One region of the Thermaerobacter litoralis genome, then DNA from elsewhere that is predicted to be linked to it. Evidence: riboswitches for the same ligand, from Rfam matches in the RefSeq annotation. Region 1 holds a riboswitch; the other holds the start of a gene.
What was found. A riboswitch is a leader RNA that binds a small molecule or an ion and turns the genes downstream of it on or off. The one in region 1 is predicted to bind cobalamin.

Region 1 (5,350 bases):
GGGCGGCGGCGGTCCCTGCGGCGCCCAGCTGTTGTTCGGTCAGCCCGGGCCGGAGCACCTCCAGGGCCGCGGCCAGGCCCACGTCGGCCACCTGGGCGGCGCGGGCCAGCAGGGCCTGTTCCTCCGGTTCCTTGATCCGGCGGGGCCGGCTGGCCAGGGCGTCGGCGGGGACCCACTCCACCCCCGGCAGGGCCTGGGCGGCGGCGCGGAAGGCGGCCCAGGACCAGAGGTCCGACCCGGCGACGCCGATCCGGCCGGTGGCCAGCCCGAGGCGCTGGAGCCAGCCCGCCAGGGCTCCCCAGTGGGCCGGGGTGATCTCCACCTGGTCGGCCACCACCGTCTCCGGCCGGGCTGCATCGGCGATCAGCACCACGGGGCCCCGGCGGGGCACCACCAGCAGGGACTGGCCCCAGCCCTCATAGCCGGGCACGGCCGCGGCCGTCGGTGCCGGCGCCTGGTGGCCGCAGAGGAAGGCCACGGGGCCCCCCCGCTCGTAGAACGCCCGGCCCACGGCCAGGACGGCGTCGAGGCCTTCTGCGGCCAGGGCCGACCGCAAGGCTTCCTGGCGGCGCCGGTAGACGGCGGCGTCTAGGACCGGCCGGTCGATGCCCGCCCCGCCGGCGCCCGCAGGCCGGTACGGCGGGCGATCGGCCGCCGGGGGAGGACCCGGCGGTGCCGGTGGTGCCGGCGGCTCCGGCGGTTCCGGGGCTTGTCCCCGTTCGTCGGTCAACGGCGACACCTCGCTTCCGAGACCCTAGTTTGGCGTTCCGCGGCAGGAATCCCTGCCCGTGCCGGGGGGAGGGCCCGGCATCAGGGGAGACGGGCCTCCACAGGGGGCTGTGTGCAAGACGCCGGTCTCATGGGAGACGGGCCCTACGGGGGGCTCTGCGGGCGGGGTCGGTCTCAGGGGAGACCGGCCCGCGCCGGGCACGGGGCTTGAGGCGGGGGAGGGGGAGGGGGATAATGGCGCCGTCGAGGTGAGCGCCATGCCGGGTTTGTTCGACCCCATCACCTTTCGCGGCCTGACCCTGCGCAATCGCATCGTCATGTCCCCGATGTGCCAGTACAGCGCCGGCACCGACGCCCGCGCCAACGATTGGCACTTCGTCCACTACGGCTCGCGGGCCGTGGGTGGCGTGGGACTCATCATCGTCGAGGCCACGGCGGTGGAGAGCCGGGGCCGGATCAGCGACGCCGACCTGGGACTCTACCGGGACGACCAGATCCCGCCCCTCGAGCGGATCGTCCAGTTCTGCCACAACCATGGGGTGCCGGTGGGCATCCAGCTGGCCCACGCGGGCCGCAAGGCCTGGTCGCCCAACAAGGGCGCCGGCCCGGAGCCCGCGGTGGCCCCGTCGGCCATTCCCTTCGCCGAGGGGTGGCCCACCCCCCAGGAGCTGGGCGCCGGCGAGATCCCCCGCATCGTCGAGGCCTTCGCCGCGGCGGCCCGGCGGGCCCAGCGGGCCGGCTTCGACCTGATCGAGATCCACGCCGCCCACGGCTACCTGCTGAACCAGTTCCTCTCGCCCCTGAGCAACCGGCGCACCGATGCCTACGGCGGCGACCTCAAGGGCCGCATGCGGCTGCTGCTGGAGGTGGTGGAGGCCGTCCGGTCCGCCTGGCCCGAGGACCGGCCGCTGTGGGTGCGGCTCTCGGCGGTGGACTGGGCGCCGGGCGGCATCACCCTGGAGGACACCGTGGCGGTGGCCCAGGCCCTGCGGGAGCGGGGGGTCGACCTGGTCGACTGCAGCTCGGGCGGGGTCGTCGTGCCGCCGGAGCCCATCCCCCAGGGTCCCGGCTACCAGACGGCTTTCGCCGCCGAGGTGCGCCGCCGGGTGGGCGTGGCCACCGGCGCCGTCGGCCTGATCACCGAGCCTGCCCAGGCCGACCACGTGATCCGCACGGGCCAGGCGGACGTGGTCCTGCTGGCCCGCCAGCTGCTGCGGGAGCCGTACTGGCCCTTGCGGGCGGCGCGGGAGCTGGGCGTGGAGGTGGACTGGCCCCGCCAGTACCTGCGGGCCCGCCGTTGACGCCGGCCCGCCGCCAGCCGGGCCCCATCGTCCTCTGCGACGCGGCCCCGGCCGGCAGCCGGTCCTGGGGTTCCGTTCCATCCCCGTGGCCGCCGGAAGGGTGCGGCCGCGGGTGAGGGTGAGGGCCCGGCGAGGCCGTTGTTCGCCCTGCCAGCCCCTGCTAAAATGGTTGCGGACAACCGAATCCGCGTGACGGTCCAGGTGCCCCCACCCGGGGGAGAATAGGGAAGTCCGGTGCGAATCCGGCGCGGTCCCGCCACTGTGACCGGGGAGTCGTCGCCCCACGCGTGCCACTGCGGCCGCCGGCCCTGCGGGGTCCGGGCTGCGGGAAGGCCGGGCGGCGGCCAGGATCCGGGAGCCAGGAGACCTGCCTGGACCGTGTACGTACGCCTTCGGCGAAAGGAGGTACGTACCGGGTGCACCCTTGGAGGGGGACCTGAGCCCCGGCCTGCTGACGCCAAGGCCGGGGTTTTCACTTTCCGCATGTCTGCATCTCATGTCGGCATCTTTCGTGGAGAGGGGAATCGGCGATGATGGCATGGTGGTCTGAGCGCCGGGCGGGTCGAACCCGGCCCGGCCGGGGTCTCCGGCGGGGCCTCGGCCTGCTGGCGGCCCTATTGATCGTGGCCCTGGTGGTGGCCGGCTGCGGCGGGGGCGGCAGCCCGGCGCCGGCCGGGGAGCCGGGCGCGGGCGGCGCGCCGGCCGGTTCGTCCGGGGAGGGAGCGTCGGCCGCGGCACCCCAGACCCAGTACCCATACACCTTTACCGACGACGCCGGCCGCCAGGTTACCCTGGAGGCCCGGCCCGAGCGGATCGTCTCCCTGGCGCCCAGCAACACCGAGATCCTCTTCGCCATCGGGGCCGGCGACCGGGTGGTGGGGGTCGACAGCTTCAGCGACTACCCCGCGGAGGTCCAGGACCTGCCCAAGCTGGGCGGCCTCACCGACACGAACTACGAGCAGATCGTCGCCCTGGAACCCGACCTGGCCCTGACCATCGGCGGCACCGAGGAACAGGTCAAGAAGCTGGAGGAACTGGGCATCCCCGTGGCGGTCATCCAGCCGGCCACCCTGGACGACGTGCTCGAGCGCATCCAGCGCATCGGCGAGCTGGTCGACGCCCAGGCGGGTGCGCAGCAGGTGGTGGCCGAGATGAAGGCCCGCATCGACGCGGTGCGCCAGCGGGTGGCCGACGTGCCAAAGGACCAGCGGGTGCGGGTGTTCTACGAGGTCTGGAACGATCCCCTGATGACCGTCGGGCCCGGCGGCTTTATCCACGACGTCATCGTGGCGGCCGGGGGCGTCAACGTGGCCGAGGGGACGGGGCAGGCGTGGCCGCAGATCAGCCTGGAAGAGGTGGTCCGCCAGGATCCCCAGGTCATCGTGGTGCCGGCGTCCCTGAAGAGCTCCTATGACGAGCTCAAGGCCGGGACCCGCAGCGGCTGGGAGGGCATCACCGCCGTCAAAGAAGGGCGGATCTACATGATCGACGACGATTTGATCAGCCGGCCGGGGCCGCGGCTGGTGGAGGGCCTCGAACAGCTGGCCCGCTGGTTCTACCCCGACCGGTTCCAGTGAGGGGTTGCGGTGGGTCGCGACAAGGCGGCGGCCAGGAAGGAGAAGGGGCCGCGGCGGCCCCGACCGGCGGGGGACGAACCGGCCCAAGCCGGCGCGGCCGGTGTGGAGCCGGGACCTGACGCCCTGAGCCCGGGCCCGGACGGCGGTGCGGGCGCCAGGGCGGGCTCGGGTGCCGCCGGGGTGGCCGTAGGACCGGGCGCCACGGGGCGGGCGGGCCGGGCCGGGCGGCCCGCCCCGGCCAGGCGCCGGGGCCTGGCGCTGGGGTGGCTCGCCGTGGCCCTGGTGCTGGTTCTGGTCCTGGCCACGGGGCTGGGGGCGGTGGAGGTTCCGCCGGGGCAGGTGCTGCGGATCCTGCTGGGCGGGGTGGCGGGAGGGACCGGCGAGGCCGGCGGGACGGACCCGTCGCCGCCGGCCCGGATCCTCCTGGACATCCGTTTGCCCCGGGTGCTGCTGGCGGGCCTGGTCGGCGCGTCCCTGGCGGCCGCCGGCAGCGCCTTTCAGACGTTGTTCCGCAATCCCATGGCCGATCCCTACGTGCTGGGGGTCTCCAGCGGTGGCGCCCTGGGCGCGGCGGTGGCGTACCTGATGCTGCAGGCCTTCGCCCAGGCGGCGGCCGGGGCGGCCCCGGCGGCGGGACTGCCGGGGGCCGGTGGCGGTCCCTGGTCGAACCTGGGGGCCCTGGCCGTGGCCGCCGCGCGGGCCCTGGGCTTTGGCCTGGTGCCCGCCTGCGCCTTCGCCGGCGCCCTGGCGGCGGTCCTGATGGTCGCCCGCCTGGCCCGGGTCGGCGGCCGGCTGGCCGTCGGCACCCTGCTGCTGGCGGGCGTGGCGGTCGCCTCCCTGCTGGGAGCCCTGGTCTCGTTGCTGGTGTTCCTGAGCGGCGAGCGCCTGCGGCCCCTGGTCTTCTGGCTGCTGGGGAGCCTCTCGGGCGCCGGCTGGCGGGACGCGATCGCCCTGACGATCGCTGCCGGGATCGGCATCGGCCTGCTGGCCGGCCAGGTCCGTGCCCTCAACGCTTTGTGGCTCGGGGAGGAGGCGGCCCACCACCTGGGCATCGACGTGGAGGCGGTCAAGCGGCGCCTGGTGGTGGCGGGTTCCCTGCTGGCGGCCACGGCGGTCAGCGTCAGCGGGGTCATCGGTTTCGTCGGGCTGATCGTGCCCCACGGGGTCCGGATGCTGGTCGGGGCGGACCACCGGCGGCTGCTGCCGGGCACCGTGCTGGCGGGGGCCACGGTGCTGATCCTCTGCGACACCGTGGCGCGGGTGGTCCTGGCACCGGCCGAGTTGCCGGTGGGCGTGGTGACGGCCCTGGCCGGGGCGCCGTGGTTCCTGTGGCTGCTGCGCCGCCACGCCACCGGCCGCGACCTGTGACGAAGCCGGCGGGACCCCCGCGGCCTGTGGGCCGTGCCGGCCGGGCTGGAGGTGGACGGGATGGGCTTTGCCCTGGAGTTGCTGGGCGTGCGGGTGGGCTACGCCGCCGACCCGGTGCTGGACGGGGTCACCCTGGCGGTCCGGCGGGGGGAGTGGCTGGCGGTGGCGGGCCCCAACGGCTCGGGCAAGACGACCCTCTTGCGCACCCTTTCCGGCTACCTCCAGCCCTGGGCCGGCCAGGTGCGGCTGGACGGCACCGAGCTGCGGGCCTGGGGGCCGGAGCGGCGGGCACGGCGCATGGCCGTGGCCGGCGTCGACGCAGGCGTGCCCCCCTCCCTGACGGTGGAGGAGTACGTGGCCCTGGGTCGGACCCCC
Region 2 (5,350 bases), on a different contig from region 1:
ACGCCTCACAGATCAGGTCCGGGTCGTCGGGACGAACCCGGCAGACCGCGGCGGCCTCCAGGGCACCGGGCGCGGAGGTCCCAGGTCGAGCCTGGGCGCCGGGTCCTGCCGTCACCGCCGCCTTCGCCGGCGCGGCCACGGTCGCCGCCACGGTTCCGTCGTCCAGGTTCCACCGCAGCTTGCGGCGCGCCTTGTTCACCCGCACCGTCGACGGCTCGGCGTACATCCGCGGCGCCATGAACAGGTAGTAGGTCGACTTCAGCCCCCGCCGCCACGCCTCGACGTACACTCGCTCCATGGCCCCCAGGTCGCGATCGGCCAGGAACAGGTTGCGGCTGATGCCCATGTCGACCCACTTCTGGGCCCGGGCGGCCACCTCCAGGTACGCCTCGGGCGGCACCTGGTAGGCGGTGGGGTAGCGGTGCCGGACGTCGGCGGGCAGCTCGGCGATGGGCTGGAGGTCGCCGCGTTCCTCCACGATGCGGTCGCGGACGGCCTCCCAGAGGCCCCGCCGCTCCAGCTCCTCCACCAGGACCCGGTTGATCTCGAGGAACTTGCCCGACAGGGTCTGCCGGGAGAAGACGTTGGCGTAGGGCGGATCCAGGCTCGGCGTGGTCCCCGCGATCAGGCTGATGGTCGCGGTCGGGGCGATGGCCATTACCGTGCCGTTGCGCATGCCTCTGCGAACCTGGGCCCGTACCGACTCCCAATCGAGGCGGGCGGTGCGGTCGACCGTCACGGGCTCCCCCCGCTCCGCCTCCAGGTCCGCCAGGGTGTCGACGGGGACGCGGCCTTGCGCCCACCCGCTCTCGGCGAAGGCGGGGAAAGGGCCGCGTTCGTCCGCCAGCCGGCAGGAGGCCAGGATGGCATGGTAGCTGATGAACTCCAGCACCCGGTCGGCCAGCTCGGCCGCCTCGGGGTCGGCGTAGCCCCAGCCCAGCCGGTTGACCGCCTCGGCGAAGCCCATCACCCCCAGCCCCACCGGCCGGTGGCGCAGGTTGGAGCGGCGCGCCTTCTCGATGGGGTAGAGGTTGAGGTCGATGACGTTGTCCAGGCCCCGCATGGCCACGGCCACCGTCTCGGCCAGGGCGTCCCAGTCGATGCCCCGCGGCCCCAGGTGGCGGGCCAGGTTGACGCTGGCCAGGTTGCAGACGGCCACCTCCTCGGCGGTGGTGGGCAGGAAGACCTCGGTGCACAGGTTGCTCGAGTGGATCACCCCCGGCAGCAGCGAGCGCAGGTTGCCGGCGTCCTTGAACACCAGCCAGGGGTGGGAGGTCTCCTGCAGGGTGGCCAGGATCTCCCGGAAGAGCTGCCGAGCGTCGACCCGCTTCCACGCCCGGGCCGGCAGCGCCCCGGCCTCGGCCTGGCGGATGCGCTCGGCGTAGGCGGCGGCGAAGGCTCGCCCCACCTTCTCCGGCAGCTCCGGCACGTAGGCCGGGTCGAACAGGTACCACGGCTCGCCGGCCTCCACGCGGCGCAGGAACTCGTCGGGGATCCAGAGGGCGGTGTTGACGCTGTGGGCCCGCAGGTACGGGTCGCCGCTGTTGCGCTTGAGGTCGAGGAAGGCCTCGATCTCCAGGTGCCAGGGCTCGAGGTACACCGCCAGCGTCCCCCGCCGGCGGCCGCCCTGGTTCACCGCCTTGATCAGGGCGTCGTAGAAGTGGATGAACGGGATGACGCCCGACGACTCGCCGTTGATCCCCCGCACCGGCGACCCGGCCGCCCGCAGCCGCGTCACCGAGGCCCCGATGCCGCCGGCGTATTTGGCCAGCCGGCCGAAGTCGCCCGCTGCCTCCAGGATGTGATCCATGGAGTCGTGGACGTCGGCCAGGTAGCAGGACGAGAGCTGGTGGTGGGGCGTGCCGGCGTTGAACAGGGTCGGCGTGCTGGGCAGGTAGCGGAAGGTGGACATGGCGTGGTAGAACCGGCGGGCCCAGGCCTCCCGGCGGCCGGGTTCTTCCGCCAGAGCCAGCCCCATGGCCACCCGCATGAAGAGGAACTGGGGCGTCTCCAGCCACTGCCGGCTCTCGGGCTCCCGCACCAGGTAGCGGTCCATCAGGGTCACCAGGCCGATGAAGGGCAAGATCTCGTCCCGCTCGGGGTGAAGGGCAGCGGCCAGCGCGTCGAGGTCGAAGGCCAGCAGCCGCTCGTCCAGCGCGCCGCAGGCCACGCCGCGGCGGACGTAAGCCGGGAAGGCGGCCCGGTAGGCCGCGGGGGACGGCGCCGGATCATCGAGGACGAACCGGTACAGCCGGCGCAGCCGCGCCCGCACGGCGACCCGCTCCATCCGAGGCTCGCGGTGCAGGTGCTGGGTGGCAGCCTGGACCAGGAGTTCTTCGACGGCCTCCCCCGGATCGCTGGTGGGCGCCGGATCGGCGGCGCCGGTGGGGTCGGTGGAGCCGGCTGGGCCGGTGGGGCCAGCGGCCAGCCAGCGCAGGTCTTGCTGGAGAAGCGCCTGAAGACGGCTGGCTGCAGGGATACCGGCAGTAAGCCGGTCCAAGACGGCCTGCAAGGGGGTCCCTCCTCCCTTCCGGCGGTTCCGCCCCCGGGGGCGCTGCCCCCTGGGTGCCGGTGCCCGGCCCGGTGGACCGGGCAAACGGTAGAGGGAGGAGGGGGCAGGGAATGGGCATTCAACGCCGGTCGCCGTCGTCCGGTCCTCTGATATGCAAAGCCGGCCCAGGCGGGGGCCGGTCGACGGCAAGGCGATGCCCGTCCTCGGCCCGCCCTCACCCCTCCGCGGGGGCGGAACGGAGGCACGGCGTGGGTACTCGGGCTTCCGGTCACGCCGGCCGGGAGCGGGTCCACCCGGGGCCCCGAAACCACCGTGGTAGGCGGGACAGGGGGAGGGAAGGACTGGCTCGTCCAGGGCCAGGCGCGGCCGGTTACCGTTGCGGGACAGCGCCGGATTTGCACCGGTCTTCCCCCAGCGGGCGGTCAGCCGACCGCCTCGCCCTGCCCTGTCGGGCAGGCACCGCGCCTGCGGCGGCGCGTCCGGTGGATGCCGGGAGTTTCGCCGCCGCACGCCAGATATGGAATCTTGTCCGCAAGGATGGTACTACATGTTGTGTCTCTAACCAAGGACGCCGGCGGTTTGTTTCCGGGGATGACGGCCGGTGGCCGTCAATTACCGGCTTCTGGCGCCGGTGGGCACCCGGGTTCTCCCGGAAACGGCACGGGGGCCACCGCCGCTCCCGGTGACCCTTCGTTGCCGGACGGTCCTCTAAGAACGTGCCGGCTGCGGGTGTCGTTGGGGATTCAGCGCCGCGATGAGGTCGTCGAGCGAACGGACCACGACCCAGTCCTGGGGGGTATGCCGCTGAAACAAGCCGTAGCGGTCCAGCAGGACGGCGTGGACACCCAGGTTGCGAGCGGGAAGGACGTCGTTGAGGAGATTGTCACCGACAGCCAGCATAGCGTCCCGCGGAACCCCGGTCGCCTGCTCAAGCCACGGGATGATCCGCCGCCACCCTTCAGGTTTACACGCATCGGCGAAGCACTGGCTGAAGGCGCCTTCCAGGCCCAGGGCCTCCACCATCGCCTGCGCATGGCCCGTGCTGGCGTTCGTCACAAGAACTCGGAGCGGTCCGTCCTTGGTGCGGAAGAACGTCTCGGCCCGGTACGATTCCGGCGGCGGTACCGACACCCACGAGCGCACTTCGGCCATGGCCTCCAGGCATTCGTCGGTTGAAACCCCGTACCGTAACGCCGCGGCCGTGACCAGCATCCAGGTGTCACCGAGGGCCAGGTACCGTCCCGTCGCCCCCACGTGACCGCCCGCCTCGCCGACCCGTTTCCACGGCCGAGGTGAAGCGTCGTCCCATGCGGATGCCACGCCGGGTTCCAGCTGAGGGTGGCCGAGGAGCACGCCCTCGACCCGGTCATAGATTCGTCCCAGCCGGAACCGGCGGTTTGGGTCTGTGAAAGGAAGCGCGTCATACAAGAATGCCCCGCGCAGGGAGCTGGGCAGGTGGGCCGCAAGGACCCGGGCGTACGCGGTGCTGTACAAGAGGTCATCATACAAGGTGCCATCGAGGTCGAAGATCACCATGCGGATCGCCCCGGCATCCGGCAGGGGAGGGTTCGTCCGGGTGACCACGCCTACCGGCCTGCCGGGGAGACTGCCGCCCCAGAGCCCGGCCGTGAACCCATCGTAGAGCGCCGGCACGCGGCTCACCTCCTCGAGGTTGTCAGCCAGCGCGGTTCACCTCCACCGGAGGGATCACGCCCCGCCCCCACCGTACCGCGCCCCGGTCGCCGGGCAGTTAAGGGCTTGTCAAGGATTGTGCAAGTTTTCCCGCTTCCGTCGCCACCGTACGTTAACGTGGCGGCGAAATCCCGTTAACCGTTTTTTTGGGGGCCTGGCAAAGAACCAGGGTCGCTGTTGCCCACCATTCGTAAGAAAGACGACGGGGCCGGCCGCCGCAACCGGCCGCCGGCCCGCACCAACGATTGCTCCGACGGGTTCCACCGTGCCCGTACCAATGTGCCTCAGGCGGCGTCCACCCCGGGCGTCACTGCGCCCCCACCAGGCCGATCCGGCCTTCGATGACGGCGTTGAAGGGCTGGGGCAGCTGCTGGACGTAGTCCACCAGGGCATCGATGTCCACCGGCCCCACCACCCGGTCCTGCCCCTCGGTGAAGACCGTGAAGTTGTCGCCGCCGGCGGCGATGAAGCTGTTGGCCGTGACGGTGTAACGGGCATCCAGGTCGAGGGGCCGGCCGTTGATGAAGACGTCGGCGGGATCGACCCGGTCACCGGGCGGCCGGGATGGATCCCAGCGGTAGGTGAGGCCGGAGACCTGCAGGATGCGCGGCCGGGATTGGTTCAGCCATTGCTGCTCCAAGAGGCGCTCGATCTGGGCCCCGGTCAGGGTCATCTTCACCAGGTCGTTGTTAAACGGCTGGATCTCGTAGAGCTCGCCCCAGGTGACCTCGCCGGCCGCCAGGTCGGCCCGGATGCCACCGGGATTCATGAAGGCCACGTCGGTTCCCATCGCCCAGCGCTGGGCGTCGGCGATCAGGTTGCCCAGCTCGGACTCGCCGGCCGGTGTCTGCTGCCGGGTGATGTCGTCGGCGGCCACGCCCACCACCCGGTTGATGATCGGCTCGACCTGCTCCTCGGCCCGGGCGACGATGCGGGCGATGCGGGGATCGGGCTCGTTGCCCGGTGCCACGTCGGCCCAGGTGTCGACGATGGCAGCCTCCTTGGCGATCACGTCCCCCGTGGCCCGGTCCAGCACCAGGTCGACGTCGGCGAAGGCGGTCCCGGAGGAATAGGCCTGGGTCACCAGCTTGCCGTCGATGGTGCCCCAATACCCGCGGTGGGTGTGGGCGGAAAGGACCACGTCGA

Region 2: another riboswitch for cobalamin. It lies ahead of ACYQ02_RS08545 (ribonucleoside-diphosphate reductase subunit alpha); the one in region 1 lies ahead of ACYQ02_RS05350 (ABC transporter substrate-binding protein).

The regions. Positions count from the first base shown of each region.
Region 1 is NZ_BAAIES010000007.1:3,556-8,905, forward strand. It holds gene ACYQ02_RS05340 (M24 family metallopeptidase) at 1-730, opposite strand, end outside; gene namA (NADPH dehydrogenase NamA) at 987-2,030, shown strand; cobalamin riboswitch at 2,213-2,419, shown strand; gene ACYQ02_RS05350 (ABC transporter substrate-binding protein) at 2,564-3,607, shown strand; gene ACYQ02_RS05355 (FecCD family ABC transporter permease) at 3,617-4,975, shown strand; partial or broken gene ACYQ02_RS05360 (ABC transporter ATP-binding protein) at 5,036-5,350, shown strand, end outside.
Region 2 is NZ_BAAIES010000009.1:337,825-343,174, forward strand. It holds gene ACYQ02_RS08545 (ribonucleoside-diphosphate reductase subunit alpha) at 1-2,512, opposite strand, end outside; cobalamin riboswitch at 2,829-2,965, opposite strand; gene ACYQ02_RS08550 (HAD family hydrolase) at 3,221-4,165, opposite strand; gene ACYQ02_RS08555 (bifunctional metallophosphatase/5'-nucleotidase) at 4,512-5,350, opposite strand, start outside.